3 regions of the Paenibacillus sp. S28 genome follow, and region 2 is predicted to be linked to each of the others. Evidence: riboswitches for the same ligand, from Rfam matches in the RefSeq annotation. Region 2 holds a riboswitch; each other region holds the start of a gene.
The links. Region 2 has a riboswitch for cyclic di-AMP ahead of IAE55_RS04075 (APC family permease). Riboswitches for the same ligand answer to the same signal wherever they lie in the genome.

Region 1 (5,475 bases), on a different contig from region 2:
CCACCAATTAGATCTTCCTTTATGAGACACGAAGTTTCAGCTGCTCGATTGTAATTCTTTTTACGAATTTCCCGAATTTTTCTTTTCCCTTGGCTTCAGCTTTATAATAGTCGATCAATTTCAGGACTAAAGGGATGACCTCTTCTTCCGATAAACCGGAAAGCAACAACTGAGCAAATGTAGCTTTGATTCCCTTAGAATCACCACCAACATAAATATCAAATCGATTCTTCATTTTGACGACAGCAATGTCTTTTATTAAGGGCTCACTTGTCCCGAGCGCACAACCGGCGTAGCCTATCTTTAACGGCGTTGGAGTCAAAATTCCTGATATAGCTTGATTTAATCGCTGTGCAAAATCTAATCCCGCCTCTTCAGGCCCCCTGCAAAAGTTACAGGCAATAAGACTTTTGGTAGCAAACCCCGACGGGTTTACTTCGAGTCCAACAAGCTTTAAGCGCTCCGTAACCTCAGCCTGAATAGGCGCAGGTATTTCAACGTAGAGTTGTTTAAATGGCGTCATTTCGATTTTTTGGTCCGGACCAATGAGCTTGCTGATTTCAAGTAGTTGTTCAGCAGTAAATAAACTTCCGCCGACTTGAACCGGCGGGGATACCGCGATCATGATTTTTTCCTCCATGCTGTTTCCTCCACAAACGGTTCTTAACATAGTTAGAGGCACCAAGGTATTCTTGGCACCTCTATTTATCACTTCAAGGTTACTTAAACAACATCATAACCCTGGTCTTCGATGGTCTCTTTAATTTTGCTTTCCGTAAGTTTGGTCTCATCGAATTGAACTTCAACAGAGGCATTGGACAAGTTAACCTTCCCCCCTGCCCCTATTTGCTTAAGAGCTCCTTCAATGGAATTCACGCAGTGTTGACAGCTCATTCCGTTTACGTTTAAAGTAATGGTTTTCAATTTCGACTCCTCCTTTCGATTTGTTATTAGTATACCCCCCTATAGTATGATATTCAAGCCTAAAGTTATACTACCCAAGGAGAGCTGTAGATCCTCGGCCTCTTTTGCGTAATAAGATCAGATGGTTTTCCATATTGGGTTAACCAATACCCGTTATGTTTCATCCATCTTCATCATTTCTTTACATGTTTATTTTATGATGAATGAGGCTTACATCAAAAGAATTAGAAAGGGGTTCTTCAAATGAAAGCAGCGATAATAAGAACAATAATCCTCGCTAGCTCGGTGGCCATTTCTGCTGCTGGCTGCTCGAAAGTAAGCAATATGAACGGAATGGATCATTCAAAAATGAATATGGGTTCAAACTCTACTTCCAACTCCAGTGAATCCGCTGCATCCGTTAAATTGACAACAGCAACACCTGTTGTGAATGGTAAAGAATTCACCATAACCGCACAGGAAAGTAATCTCGAAGTGAAAAAGGGGAAAACCATTCCCGTATGGACATTTAATAACTCGGTTCCCGGTCCACAAGTCCGGGTAAAGGTTGGGGATACGGTCAAAATAAACTTGAAAAATCAACTTAAGCAGCCTGTCTCCATCCATTGGCACGGCTATCCGGTTCCCAACAATATGGACGGAATTCCAGGAGTCACACAAGATGCCGTCGAACCCGGAAAGACCTTCACCTATGAATTTAAAGCCACCATACCGGGAACTTATTGGTACCATTCACATCAAGACAGTGTGAATCAAGTGGACAAAGGCTTGTATGGTTCTCTTGTTGTCGAAGACCCCCAAGATACCGCTGACCGCGATTACACCCTTGTGCTCGATGAATGGATGAGTTCTGGAGATATGAACATGGATAACGGTGGAATGAATATGGCAGGACATGATATGAGTATGTATGACCTTTATACGATCAATGGAAAAACAGGTGATGCGATCGATAAGCTTACCGTTAAAGAGGGTGAAAAAGTAAAACTTCGGTTGATTAACGCCGGCTACATCACTCACCGGATGCATTTACACGGTCATTCCTTTAAGGTTGTTTCATCCGACGGGCAGCCCGTGAATGACCCGGCTGTGATCAAGGATCAATTAGTCTCGATTGCTCCCGGAGAACGATATGATATTGAATTTACCGCAGATCATCCCGGAACCTGGTTGCTTGAAGAACATGCTAAGGATAATCGAGCACAAAATATGAGAGCCATTATTCAATACGAAGGTTCCAATTCGAAGCCCGACCCTTCCAATGCCTCCGAAGAACTTCCCGATTTTGATCTGGAGAAGTACGGAACCATGTCTGCGTCCGCATTTTCATTGGATCAAAGCTTTGAAGAAGACGTGACGATGAATCTAAATACCGAGATGAGAAATGGAGAAATGGTTTACACGATCAATGGAAAGGTTTTTCCGGAGACGGATACAATCAAAGTAAATAGAGGAAATAAGGTAAAGGTGACCTTTGTAAATCAATCCAAAATGGACGATCACCCGATGCACCTGCACGGCCATTTCTTCCAAGTCTTGAGCAAGAATGGCAAAACAGTTCAAGGATCTCCGATCATGAAAGACACGCTGAACGTCAAACCTGGCGAAACGTATGAAGTTGCCTTTGAAGCTGACAACCCCGGTGAATGGATGTTCCATTGCCACGATTTGCACCACGCGTCCGCTGGTATGGTAACTGATGTGATGTATGATGATTATCAAAATAATTATACGCCTGATCCCAATGTGAACAACGTCCCTGAATAAACAACAAAACGCACCGGCTGACTTCAGCCGGTGCTTTCATTTTTGATTTAGGTGGCTTATCCCGACTAGATCAAATTTCACTGATCAGTTTCAGGTAACTTTGTTGACTCACGACGCGGCGTGCTGTAACATACCGATTTTTATAATATGAATCCGATAATTTGCTAATGGTAACGCCTTTACTGCTTGAAGAGTGTGCAAACTCATTATTGCCGATATAAATACCCGCGTGAGATATTCCCGTACCGTCCGTATTAAAGAATACCAGGTCTCCTGCTCTAAGGTTTTCACGATCTACTGGAGTTCCGACTTGAGCCTGTGTTTTAGATGTGCGGGGTAAATCTAAATTGAATTTATCGAATATGTATAAAATAAAACCGGAACAGTCAAAACCAGCCACTGATGTGCCGCCCCACTGATAAGGAGTGCCTACGACCTTATCCACCTCACTTTCGAGTTTAACGGAACTGGCAAAGGAACTGGTTGCACTTGCTGAAAAAACAATGGCCGCACCTAACATTGACAAAATTACTTTCTTCACTATGTAGTTCTCCTTCCGATGCCTACGGAGTTAGCTAAGGGTTCGGTAGAAGGTTCCCTCTATTCTTCAATGAGAATATTTCACCCAAAAATGGTTCCCCCGTTTTCAGTATCAAGAAATTCGGCAATAATGATTAAAAAAATGTAACCCTACATAATGTAGTATATAACTAGATTTTTTGTCAATGCCTAATTGATAGATTCCCATTAACCGTAACTTTTTTTACTGATATTTGTTGGATTTTATGGAAGTTTCAACGAAACTGAGTAGGAGTTTGTCGATTTCAATATCCCGATATCGAGGTGCTTATCTTGGTAACGGAACATTTACGCAAGAACAAATAACAATTTTGTAAAGAATTAATCCAAGTAACAGAAAAACCAAGGCAAATAATCATATAGACGCCAAACAAAAAAACCGATCTGGCAATGCCAGATCGGTTAGAGGTATTTACCGTCAGGACACAGTCGAACCATGATCTTCATTGAGCTTGTCGATAACACGTCATAACGCTGCCCATGTCCAATATTTACAGTATCCGTCATATAACGTGCAAAAGGAGAAAGGAATTCACCGTCTTGTGCCACGCAACATCACTCACTTGCTAAAAAATACTCTATTTAGAAAGCTCACTTTCGACTACCCATTGATGATTCTTAACGGGGTTTCCTCCTGTAGTTGGCGTGTAGTCAACCATATACACCGTTGTTTTTTCAGCAGAATCAATAGCGCCTTCTGCGCCCTTCATACCTTCCATGTGATCAGCCTCTATGGTCACCTTAGTCCCAGGTTGCAAGGGCTCACTACCCGCATCCTTTATTTCCTCCTGGATAATCCACTTGTGATTCGGGACGGGTTTACCTCCAGTGGTTGGAGTATACGTTACAGCATAAGCCACTGTGTCGTAGGCACCGACCACTTTAGCCTTGGCTCCATCCATGCCTTCCATATGCTTGGTGTGGATCACAACCTCATCTCCAACTTTATATATGGGATTTTGAGCTTCTTTTAACCCTGCAGGAACCTCACCAGAACCAGAATGATTCATGCTGCCCATGTCCATGTTCGTATTATTGTTTGCATTATCCTTGTTTCCACACGCACTTAGCACCAGGATTGCTGCAAGGCTAATAAAAATGAATACTTTTTTCACAGTTTGTCACACACCTTTGCATATTTTTATTTGGATTGAATCCTCAGTTCCCAAACATTCTACCCAAAACTTATGAAGAACTTGTGAAGGTTTCCCGACCCACTCTCAAATCTAGCTGCAAGCTTAAATGAAAAGAATAGACCTATTCCATTTATCAGACAAAAATATGTAGATTTTAAGCCCGTCCAATCCTATGATTGTAACCAGGTATATACTTTAATATCTCAATCAAGCCATCGTTAGCGTACCTTCCGTTGTCTCCGTATTTCCGACACGTACGGGTCCGGAAAGCTTCAATGCCGAGGCCTACTCGAACCCACCTATTATGTAAGTAAAAATTAAACCGGAAAGCATTAGCTTTCCGGTTTATCTATTCTTAAAACTAATATGAATAAGAACCTGTTAACCCTCTTTTGTAAAGGATCTATCTAATGTTTCGGCCAAATTATCCCGCTGCGATCCCTTTACTAACGAGTAAATACCCGGGAAAGAGACTCTTATCTGCATCCGGAAGTCCCTCATACCATTCCAAAATCAAGTTTTTTATGACATGTGATGACGGAATAAAATCAAGAAAATCTAAACTGTTTACAAATCCAATATCCCTCTCATCAAGAAACGTGATTCCGCTGTGAGCAAATTCATCTTTTAATGTGAGGACAGGCTGCTCAACACCATACATCCATGTTCCCTGTCTTTCGGCAAAAGCCTTTCCAATACGATATGGCAAACATTTCGAGTAAGGAGTCATGATGACAATAGTGCCTCCCGGCTTTGTAACCCTCGCCATTTCTTTAAGGATGGTTACTTTTTCATCGAATGTGAAATGTTCAAGAACCCCTGCATTCCAAGTAAGGTCATATTGGTTATTAAGGGCATGCATCCTTCGAATATCAGATAGGACGAAACTCCCTTCACAATTCGCTTGCCGGAAAGCCGTTCGGCTATTTTCTAAGGCCTTTTCCGAATAATCAACCAAAGTCACATGAGCACCTTCCATCGCAAGATGTAAGGAGACTTTCCCCGTTCCCGATCCTGCCTCCAAAACTCTCTTGCCCTTTACCTCACCTACAGACTCACAAATCGTCTC
Region 2 (5,475 bases):
AGAACAGTTTGAATAAGCTTCGCCAGGAGTTTCCGGATTACACGTTCAACATTCGATTTGGGGTGGTGGAATAACATGTCAATTAGCGCAATTATTGTGGACCCGGAGGACGAATTTGAACGGTCCTTTATGCTTCCGGTGGCGACGGAATCCTTTTTCCAGAAATATTGGGTGCCGGCGGTGGAAGAGTTGAACTTGCAGTGGGTCGCACTTTTCCAGGACGGTACGGACGTAGAGTCCGAGGACATCCCGGCTGTCTTGGGCGAAGTGTCCCAGCTTAAAGAATGGGCGCGAAGCCACATGCATGGGGACGACCTCGACCACATGTTACGCAGGCTCGAGCTGCTTGAGACGGAACTGCCGAAAGCGTACAGGCGCAGCGGTGCGGTTGTCTACATCGGTTAACATTGCCTGTTAACATTGGTGAATGAATGAAAGATTGTTTTAATCTCATAAGAGGCCATTGCGATCAAGTCCGGGTTACACAGACACCGGGCTTGATTGCTTTTATCCGCGCTACGCGATGAAATAGGAAAGGGGAGAATGAATTGAGGCAGTCTTATCGAATGGACGAAGGGGTTTTTGTGCATCACTTGAACGAAGCTTACGGAATCGCTGCCCGGAGGCTTATTTTTATCCCTTATGGAGATTCGGCCTATTCTTACCGGGTGGTGGGAGAAAACGGGATGCGATACTATATGAAACTGTTTGACCATGGCAATGACAGCCACCGCCAAGGCATCCTTCGCTGCAACCGTTATGTGCCGTTTATGTGGGAATTGCATCAGACCGGCCGATTTGTGGAGCTGCCCTGTCCGTACCGAACCTCAAGCGGCGCTTTTCTGCTTTCCCTCTCCGGCTGTACCGCGGTACTCTTTCAATTTATAGAAGGGGAGACCTGGGCTGAGGCTTACCCGTTTTCCAAGCCTAACTTGGAGCGTATTGGACGGCTGGCTGCGCGGATTCGGCAGTTAACTCCCTTCACTACCGCTTCCAGCCTTTCGAGTGAAACATATGATGTCTCCTTTTCCGAACATTTGACCCAATGCCTGCAGCAGCTTGAGCATCTTCAGCCCGGTGCAAGCCCCGCTAGCCAGCTGCTGCGTGAGCTTGTTATCCCTCAGCAAACGCGCATAACCGAGCTGCTGCACCAGATGACAGAGGTTCGTGAACCTCTCGTGCTTGATCCGGCCCCCAATGTGCTCTGTCACGGTGATCTGTGGGGAGGGAATCTGATGGAGACCGCAGACGGCAGGCTTGTCGTCCTGGACTGGGAAGCGGCCATGCTTGCGCCACCAGAGCTGGATATCGTGGGGTATATCGGGGACGGACTGGATCATTTTCTCACAGGGTATGAGCAGGAACTAGGACAACAGATGGAGCTGAACCTTGATTTACTGCGTTATTATGCATACCGCCATCATTTGAGGAACCTTACCCATTGGTGTATGAATATTTTGCATCGCAACCTGGAGCCGGATCAGCTGGATAACGACCTCGAAATGGTCCGTCATCACTGCTTGAACCGACTGGATACCGTAGAGGCTTCGCTGAGGAATGCGGCGAATCGAAATATTTAGAAGCCCGATATGAATTTAATAGCGTAAACAAGCGATATGCACAGCTACAGCCAGAAATTAATAGATTGCCGCCAATGTAAGCGTTGACATGAAGTTCTTTTGAATTTTTTCATACGTATCTCAAACCGTTTGCTTCTTTACAGCTGGCATCCGGAAGGAGTAAGATTCAATTCGTAATCGTGAACTTGTGAACCTGAAACGTAATACTCCTTGATCGCTGAATTCTGAAATCAGGAGCGGGGGAACCAAAGGGATGAAGTTAAACCTTCGTCCCAGGGGTGAATCACTTGATGTTCATTTATTGAGTGTAGGGATACTTTCGGTCCCGAATCCGTCAGCTAACCTCGTAAGCGTTATGAAAGAGGGATTTGTCGTGCGCGTAAAGCCACGGGAAGGTCCAGCTTTCCTGCGGCTTTTTTTGTTGTGCCCAAAAAGGGTTGAGCACGTGTCTAACGGGTACATCATGAGCATTCCAACTCTAACATTGGCGGTGACAAACATTTTATGGCAGCATTGAAAAGACTTCTGATCGGACGTCCGCTGAAGTCTACCGAATTGGGAGAACAAAAACTGAATAAGAAAAAAGCTTTGGCCATTCTATCCTCCGATGCGCTGTCGTCCGTAGCGTATGGGCCGGAGCAAATTTTGCTGGTTCTGGTCACGGTCAGCACGGCGGCGTTCTGGTATTCGATACCGATCGGAATCGGCGTACTGATTTTGCTGGCTGCACTCATTTTATCCTACCGGCAGATCATCTTCGCTTATCCGCATGGCGGCGGTGCTTACGTCGTCTCCAAACAGAATCTGGGAATCTATCCCGGGCTGGTGGCCGGCGGATCGCTGCTGGTAGATTACATTTTGACTGTTGCGGTCAGCGTTTCGGCTGGCACGGACGCGCTGACTTCGGCGTTTCCTGCGCTGCATGAGCATACGGTGGGGATTGCCGTCACCTTCGTCATCCTCATTACGCTTCTGAATTTGCGGGGCGTCACCGAGTCGGCCTCCATCCTGGCTTATCCGGTGTATCTGTTCGCCTTCGCGCTGTTCATTTTGATCGGCGTCGGTATGTACAACATCGTGACCGGCCACGTTTCACCGCATTTGCATTCGCCGGTCGGGACGCCGGTGGCGGGGATCAGCCTGTTCCTGCTCTTAAAAGCTTTTGCCTCGGGCAGCTCCGCCCTGACCGGGGTCGAAGCGATCTCGAACGCCATCCCGAACTTCAAGGATCCGGCCCCGAACAATGCGGCCAAAACCTTGATGGCTATGGGGATTCTGCTGGCTGTACTCTTCTCGGGCATCGTATTTCTTGCTTATTATTTGGGCATATCCCCAAATCCCCAGGAGACGGTCGTATCCCAGATTGCCAATCAGACGTTCGGACGGAATTTTATGTACTTTTTCATCCAGGGCACGACGGCACTGATCTTGATCCTGGCGGCCAATACCGGATATTCGGCGTTTCCGCTGCTGGCGGTCAATTTAGCCAAAGACCGGTTTATTCCCCGGATGTTTACTGTCCGCGGTGACCGTTTGGGATATTCGAACGGAATCATCATCCTTGGGCTACTGTCTATCGTGCTGATCGTCGCCTTCCACGGACAGACGGAACATTTGATCCCACTGTACGCGGTAGGGGTATTTATCCCTTTCACGCTCTCGCAAACGGGGATGATCGTCAAGTGGATCCGGGAAAAACCGCAGGGTTGGGTAACGAAGCTCGTCATCAATACGATTGGCGCGTTGATCAGCTTCACGGTGTCGGTGATGTTCTTCGCAACCAAGTTTGCGCAGATCTGGCCGGTACTGATCTTTTTGCCGCTGATCGTGTATCTGTTCCACCGGATCAAGAAGCATTATGAGGCGGTTGGCGAGCAGCTGCGGCTGTCGACGTGTGAGCCGGCGGTACCGATTGAAGGCAATGTGATCATTCTCCCCGTTTCGGGCATTACGCATGTCGTGGAGCATTCCCTGAATTATGCGCAGTCGCTCGCGGCGGATCAGATCATTGCGGTATATATTCCGTTTGAACGGGAAGAAGAGAACCGGTTTGAGGAAAAATGGCATAGATGGCGGCCTGACGTGCGCCTTGTGACACTGCATTCTCCGTACCGGAGCATTATTCATCCGCTTAGCAAATTTATCGATACGGTGCACCGGAAAGCCAGCGAATCCAACTACCAGGTCACGGTGATCATTCCGCAGTTTATTCCAAAGCGGAGCTGGCACAATCTGCTGCACAACCAGACGAGTTTGATGATCCGGACTTATCTTTTATTCCGCAAAGATGTTGTTGTGACGACGGTACCGTATCATTTAAAAAAATAGCGATTCAGATGGTTCAAACCATTCGTAATCAGGCCCCGGCATCTGTGCAGGCGGTCTTTTTTTTGCGTAAAAGCAGCGGATATATAGAAGGGAAAGAGTAATTCCTTAGGAATCGTGTCTTGAGGGTAACGTTTTTTTCCTGTAGAGGAGGCAATCCATTTTTCATGATGTGTCGGGTGTGAGAGCATGAACGCAACAAACGGTACATCAAGCGCGTCTAATCAACGTATATAGAACAGCAACAGGGGTGGAACAGATGAATGTGAAACTAATAACGATATTCGGTGCCGTACTCGGTTCTGTGCTCGTATGGGCAGGAAGCGCAGCTGCGGAAGAACGATTTAGCGATCTGCAGCACTCGAAGTGGGCGGAAGACGGCATCACCTATATGGCCGAACGGGGAACCGTCGCCGGATATGGCAATGGGAAATTTATGCCTGAAAGGCAAGTCACAAGAGCGCAGGCCGTTACTTTCATGGTGCGGGAGCTTTATCCGCAGGAGCTGCAGCGAGAAGCGGACGGCGGCATGACCTACACAGATGTGCCTAAGAACCATCCTTTTTATCTTGAAATTGCCATTGCCGCTAAACATGGGCTGGCCAGCGGGTTTCCTGACAGCACATTCCATCCGGATGCACCGATGAGCCGTGCCGAGACGGCAGCATTTCTTACACGGGCCTATTCACTCGTAAAAGGCCAGAAACCTGTAACATTGACGGATACAGCAAAGCATTGGGCGGCAGCGCCTATTCTCATGATGAGCTCCAACGGATTGATCGGCGGATATTCAGATGGCACCTTTCGTCCGGACCGATCTGTGACGCGAGCGGAGTTTGCTGTATTTATGTCGCGGGTCATTCGCTTCGAACGTCAAGGAGCCATTCAGGCACAGGATTGGGATAAGCTGATGTCCTACATGACGGTCAGCGAGCAGGTCGGCCAAATGCTCATGCCTGACATCAGGCAATGGAACGGGCAAGTGACGACTACGGTCAATGAAGGAGTCAAACGCAGCATCCATGATCAGGATTTGGGCGGACTTATTCTTTTCGATAAAAATATCGTAGATGCTCGGCAGGTCACCACTCTGACGCATGATCTGCAGATGGAGGCAGGCGACATTCCGCTGTTCCTTGGCATCGACCAGGAAGGCGGCGTCGTTAAACGAATCCCCGGAGGTACGAATCTGCCGGGTCAAATGGCGCTGGGTGCAACCGGAGATACAACGCTCGCCGAAGCTGCCGGACGGCTGACCGGGGAGGAGCTAACGGCACTCGGGCTGCAGGTCAATTTTGCGCCGGTGCTCGACATTAACAGCAATCCGGATAATCCGATTATCGGAATGCGGTCGTTTAGCTCGGATCCGGATTTGGTGACACGACTGGGTCTCGCAGAAATCCAAGGACTGCGGCAATCGGGAGTGATCGCGGCGGTCAAGCATTTTCCCGGCCATGGCGATACGGTTGTAGACTCCCATTTGGGAATGCCGGTGCTTTCGCATGATCGGGAGAGGCTCGAAGCGGTGGAGCTCAAACCGTTTCGGGCAGCCATCGATAACGGAGTTGAG
Region 3 (5,475 bases), on a different contig from region 2:
GACAAATTATAGCAGCCCTTCAGGAGGAGGAGTCGTAACATACGGCTTCTCCTTCTTTTTGCCGTAAAACAGGTAAATGACCCAGGCGACGATAAACGGCATGACGCAGGTGACCACGCCCGCCAAAATGTTCGTCAGATCCCCCATGCTGAACAAGCTGAAGCTCATCAGGATGCTGTCGAACACGACGTGGGCGAACATGACCGCGATATAGCCGTGACGCAGGAAGATCAAGCTGAACAGGAGACCGATGAACAGGAGCTCAATCGGACGAGTGTATATCGGGTAGATCGGGTACAGCGTATGGCCGAAGGCCCAAATCAGCGTCGGAATGACGCAGGCGACAAAGGTGTTCCTTACAATTTTCTTCAGCATCGGTATGCCGAAAAGGCGGTACACGGCTTCCTCGGAGATGCCGGCCATCCAGGCCATGATCGGCAGCATCCACGGGTACAGCATGTTATACGGGGACTGCGAGGCGTCCGTCGTGGACCAGCTGTGGATCGTCCGGTCCAGGACGAGATAGATCACCGACTGCGCCCCCATCAGGATAAACGCCCACAAATACCCGGTGAACATGCTGTGGAGCACGTAACGCCCGTATCCTGGCTCTTTGGCGCGGGCCCAGGCGTTGTAACCGGCTTTGCGCCACAGTCCGTCCCCGCCGACCAGGGAGAAATACAGGAGCACCGTCATCGCTATGCTCAGGATCACCTGAACGACCATGGCCACGATCAGCCCGAACTGGGAGAAGCCTTCCGCTTCCAGCACCGGCAGCATGTTATAAGTCGTCAGCAATGAGACAACAAAATAAAACAAGGACAAAAACAGCCCGCGGGCAAAGGATGTGTACCGCCGTGTCAGCGCACTGTAAATGATGGCGAGAATGCCTAGCACGATCGTAAACAGTCCGTATCCCAGCATGGTCAGCATCGTGGCGCTATTGGTCTGCTTCTCTACATAAGCCGTATGAGCGGATGGGACCGAAAATCCAGGGAGGAAGGAGTGGAGCTCCCCATCTTCAAAGGCAAACTTGAATTCCAGCTGCGATTGCCCAATGTGGGAGGAGGAGTCGGTATAGATCAAGCCGGGCTCATCCTTGCCGCTCGATACTTTCAGGGAGCCGGTGTTATAGCCCAGCTTCTGCAGCCAGGACGAGGCGATTTCCTCTTTATCCTCCAGCGTCATGTTCCCTTCCACAATTCTCAGTTTCTGCTTGCGCATCGTTTCGTTCGTTTCGGCCATCGCGGCCGCATACTTGGAATACGGAGGCGTGATGGAGAACCCGACCACCTTGCCCGTGTTCATATGTACGTCTACATTGATATATCCCTGATCGCTCGACTCGGGCAGCCGGACCCGGAACACGTCATAAGGATACTTCGGTTCGTATTTCTTGTTATATTCGGTAAGAAGCTTCTCTTTGGATAAATAACCGTAAAGGTCCGATTCCGACTGGTACGTGACAAGCGGCTTATCTGCAATCCCCGTTTGAATATTCAACCGGTCTGAGGCAAACGCTTTGGCGGCTGCTTCTGCCTCCGATTTGCTGATGACCTTGGTCGTTTGCCCCTCCAGCGTCTCCGAGCTCGTCTGCGGAAACACTTGTACGAAAAAGAATAAAATAAGGCCGATGACTCCCAAAATGCCCAGCCATTTATAATTGGCCCTGATTTCCAGCGGCTGGTTTAACCGGTCCATGAAATCCCCCCTTGAATGTGATAAAGATACCATTCCCCCCAATACAGTACGGTAAACATAACATAGAAGATTCGCCCAAAACCAGTATACCCTGAAAATAGTGGTGAAAAAACGATGAAAATCAAGGAAAGCTATCGAAAAGAGAAGATAACCGCAGGCCGTGTCCACCTGCATTGCGAATCAGGCTGTTTTCCATCCAATTTATCAGAAAAAGGCCTTTGTGATGTCCTACAATAAAGATTATAATTTTGATGCAAATGAATAAGAACGCCGAATTTCTCATTGAAAACGGGGGAACCATTTTTTTGGGGTGAATTTCGTTGGATGGTTTAGTCGTCCACGAATAGGGCAACCTGTGCATGCCCGAATCCGTCAGCTAACCTCGTAGGCGTCGTGCATGCAGGAGCCAAACCGAAAGGCATTGGATTTCCGATGCTTTTTTCTTTTGACTTTTTTAAAGAGGTGAATGTATTGATTGGTAAATGGAAGTGGTTCCGGCTGGCCCCTCCACAAATATTAACTCTGGGTTTTGCGGCCATTATTTTGATCGGAGCCATACTGCTCACCTTACCGATTTCGAACACGACAGGAAAACCGCTAAGTTTTATTGATGCCTTGTTTACGGCAACCTCGGCGACCTGCGTGACCGGTTTGGTTGTCAAAGATACGGGGCTATACTTCAGCACGTTCGGCCAAGTGGTCATCATGCTGCTGATTCAAGTCGGGGGACTCGGCTTTATGACGATGGCCACCCTGGTCGCCTTGGCTTTCAAGCGCCGGATTTCACTTCGGGACCGGCTCCTGCTGCAGGAAGCGATGAACCAGAATACGATGGAGGGCATCGTCCGCCTGATTCGGAAAGTGATATTTTTTTCGTTATCGATCGAAGGCTGCGGAGCGTTACTGCTCGCCATCCGGTGGTCGTTCGATATGCCTCTTGGAAAAGCGATCTTTTATGGAATATTTCATGGCGTGTCCATGTTCAATAATGCGGGATTCGACCTGTTCGGCCATTTTAACAGCCTGACGGGATTTGTATACGATCCGCTCGTCAATTTTGTCGTGATGTTTCTCATTGTATCGGGCGGCATCGGCTTTATCGTCATGTCCGATCTGGTGGATTACCAGGTACACCGGAAGCTGTCGCTCCACACGAAAGTGGTGCTGTCCATGACCGGCGCCCTGATCGTGATCGGAGCGGTCGTCATCTTTATCTTTGAATTCACGAATCCCAAGACGCTCGGTTCGCTGAACTGGGGCGGCAAAATTCTCGCCTCGCTGTTCCAGTCGGTTACGCCGCGAACGGCCGGGGCGAATACGCTGAACTTGGCAGATATGCGTCAGGCATCGCAATTTTTTACGATCATTCTGATGTTTATCGGTGCGTCGCCGGGCTCCACGGGGGGCGGGATTAAGACCACGACGTTCACCATCCTCGTCGGTGCGGTGATCGCGATGATCCGCGGCCGCGACGATATTGTGCTGTACCGTTACCGTTTGCCCCAGGAACGGATTTTCAAAGCGTTGACCATTACGTTCCTGGCCCTGTTCCTGGTCGTCGGCGTGTCGATGGTTCTGTCCACGACGGAAGACAGCAGCTTCTTGATGATCCTGTACGAGACGACGTCGGCTTTTGGCACGGTAGGTTTATCGCTCGGGCTGACGCCGCATTTGTCCTTGATCGGGAAAATCCTGATCTGTCTGACGATGTTTGCCGGGCGCCTTGGACCCCTGACCTTCGCTTATGCGCTCGGTCCGAAGAAGGGCAAGGAGCTGTACCGCCATCCCGAAGGCAAAATCATTATCGGGTAACCATGGCTTGGATGAATCAACGTTTCCATCTTGTCAAAGTCATCATATATAAAATCAACATTAAGGGATAAGGAGCTACTGGGGAGAAATGAAAACACAGCAGTTTGTCGTCATCGGTTTGGGGCGGTTCGGCTCAAGCCTGGCCATGGAGCTTATGGATTTGGGGTATGAGGTGCTTGGGGTGGACATCAATGAAGAAGTGGTAGATGATATGAGCGAGCATCTGACCCACGCCGTGGTGGCGGATGCAACCGATGAGGAGGTTCTTAAATCGCTCGGGATCCGTAACTTTGACTGCGGGATCGTGGCGATTGGGGACGATATCCAGATGAGTATCTTGGCTGCGATCCTGCTGAAGGAACTGGGCGTTCAGACCGTGGTAGCCAAGGCGATTTCCATACTGCACGGCAAAGCGTTGTCCAAGCTGGGCGTGGACCGGGTGATCTACCCGGAGCGGGACATGGGCATCCGGGTGGCACACCAGCTCGTGACCCCCAATTTGCTGGACTACATCGAGCTGTCCAAAGATTACAGCATCGTGGAGATGACCGTACCGCAATGCCTGAACGGAAAGACGCTCAGCGAAGTCAATACGAGAGCACGGTACGGATGCAGCATTGTTGCGCTCCACCGTACCGAGGGAGTCATCGTTGCGCCGACGGCGATGGACCAGCTGCATACGGGCGACATCATGGTCATCATCGGCTCCAACAGCAATATCGACCGCTTCGAGAGCGAAGCGGTGAACGTCAAATCGTAATCTGGAAGTGAGAAATCCATGGAAACTCCGACGACCGAAATTATTCATCACATTTTAATACTGCTGCTGTTTATCATTGCCGTCGGCATGATGTCCGGAAGACTGGCCTCCTGGCTCAGGCTTCCGGACGTTGCTGTGTTTATCGTGGCAGGCATGCTGCTTGGGCAGGGGCTGCATCTGATCAACGAGGCAAGCAGCTCGCTTATCAACCAGCTGATCCTCTCCGTCGGCTCGGCACTCATTCTGTTTGACGGCGGCCGTAACCTGAAGCTGAGTGGGCTGCGGAAGGTATGGATCACGCTCTCCATGCTGAGCGTTCCCGGCGTCATCGTCACGACCTTGATCGTCGGAACGGTCGTGCATTACCTGTTCGGCCTGGACTGGCTCGTAGCCTTCCTGGCCGCCGCCGTCATCGCCTCGACCGACCCCGCTTCGATCATTCCTGTGTTCAAGCAGGTAAAGATCAAGGAAAGGGTCCGGGAGACGGTGGAGAGCGAGTCTGCCTTCAACGACGCGACCGGCTCGATTCTGACCTTTGCCCTGCTGGCCGCGGTGACGGGCAGCGGTTCCTTACATATCGGGACGATGGCCTGGGATTTCGTAAAAACCGCCGTCGGCGGCATTCTCGTCGGCGCCGTCGTATCTATGATTCTTACGTACCTCGTTGCCCATTTCCGGCTTGGCGTCCTGAAGGATTACACGACGATCACGATGATCGTCGTCGCACTTTCTTCTTATTTAATAGGGGACCTGATTCATGTCAGCGGATTTATGGCGACCTTTGTGGCCGGGCTGATCTGGGGGAACGCGGATACGTTCGGGCTGTCAATGGACGATAAGCTGGAGGAGACCGCATCGTTTGCGGACAATACAAGCGTCATGATGCGGATGCTGATTTTCATCCTGCTCGGCAGCCAGGTCAACTTCCGGGTGCTTGGCGATTACTTCTGGCCAAGCCTGGCGGCGGTCCTGGTGCTGATGGTCATCGCCCGGCCCATCACGATTCTGCTCTGCGCCCTGCCCGACCGAAAGGTCAAATGGTCCTGGCGCGAGCTGCTGTTCATGATGTGGGTCCGGGAGACCGGGGTCATTCCCGCCGCCCTTTCGGGCATGATCGCCGGCATGGGCGTAGCCCACGCTGATGTCATCTCGGCCGTGACGTTCATGGCGATCATGCTGACGATTCTGCTGCAGGCCAGCAC

Region 1: linked by a shared signal. The riboswitch ahead of IAE55_RS32855 (C40 family peptidase) and the one ahead of IAE55_RS04075 (APC family permease) in region 2 are both predicted to bind cyclic di-AMP.
Region 3: linked by a shared signal. The riboswitch ahead of IAE55_RS20980 (TrkH family potassium uptake protein) and the one ahead of IAE55_RS04075 (APC family permease) in region 2 are both predicted to bind cyclic di-AMP.

Annotation. Positions count from the first base shown of each region.
Region 1 covers NZ_JACVTM010000029.1:33,687-39,161, forward strand. Annotated here, with positions in the region: gene IAE55_RS32840 (nitrite reductase) at 20-640, opposite strand; gene IAE55_RS32845 (copper ion binding protein) at 724-924, opposite strand; gene IAE55_RS32850 (multicopper oxidase family protein) at 1,168-2,691, shown strand; gene IAE55_RS32855 (C40 family peptidase) at 2,762-3,232, opposite strand; cyclic di-AMP (ydaO/yuaA leader) riboswitch at 3,237-3,368, opposite strand; gene IAE55_RS32860 (YdhK family protein) at 3,849-4,385, opposite strand; gene IAE55_RS32865 (class I SAM-dependent methyltransferase) at 4,831-5,475, opposite strand, start outside.
Region 2 covers NZ_JACVTM010000001.1:966,582-972,056, forward strand. Annotated here, with positions in the region: gene IAE55_RS04060 (PrsW family glutamic-type intramembrane protease) at 1-74, shown strand, start outside; gene IAE55_RS04065 (hypothetical protein) at 76-405, shown strand; gene IAE55_RS04070 (phosphotransferase enzyme family protein) at 549-1,580, shown strand; cyclic di-AMP (ydaO/yuaA leader) riboswitch at 1,786-1,949, shown strand; gene IAE55_RS04075 (APC family permease) at 2,085-3,908, shown strand; gene IAE55_RS04080 (glycoside hydrolase family 3 N-terminal domain-containing protein) at 4,165-5,475, shown strand, end outside.
Region 3 covers NZ_JACVTM010000009.1:33,410-38,884, reverse strand. Annotated here, with positions in the region: gene uvrC (excinuclease ABC subunit UvrC) at 1-38, shown strand, start outside; gene IAE55_RS20985 (CPBP family intramembrane glutamic endopeptidase) at 7-1,701, opposite strand; cyclic di-AMP (ydaO/yuaA leader) riboswitch at 1,960-2,106, shown strand; gene IAE55_RS20980 (TrkH family potassium uptake protein) at 2,173-3,513, shown strand; gene IAE55_RS20975 (potassium channel family protein) at 3,602-4,273, shown strand; gene IAE55_RS20970 (cation:proton antiporter) at 4,292-5,475, shown strand, end outside.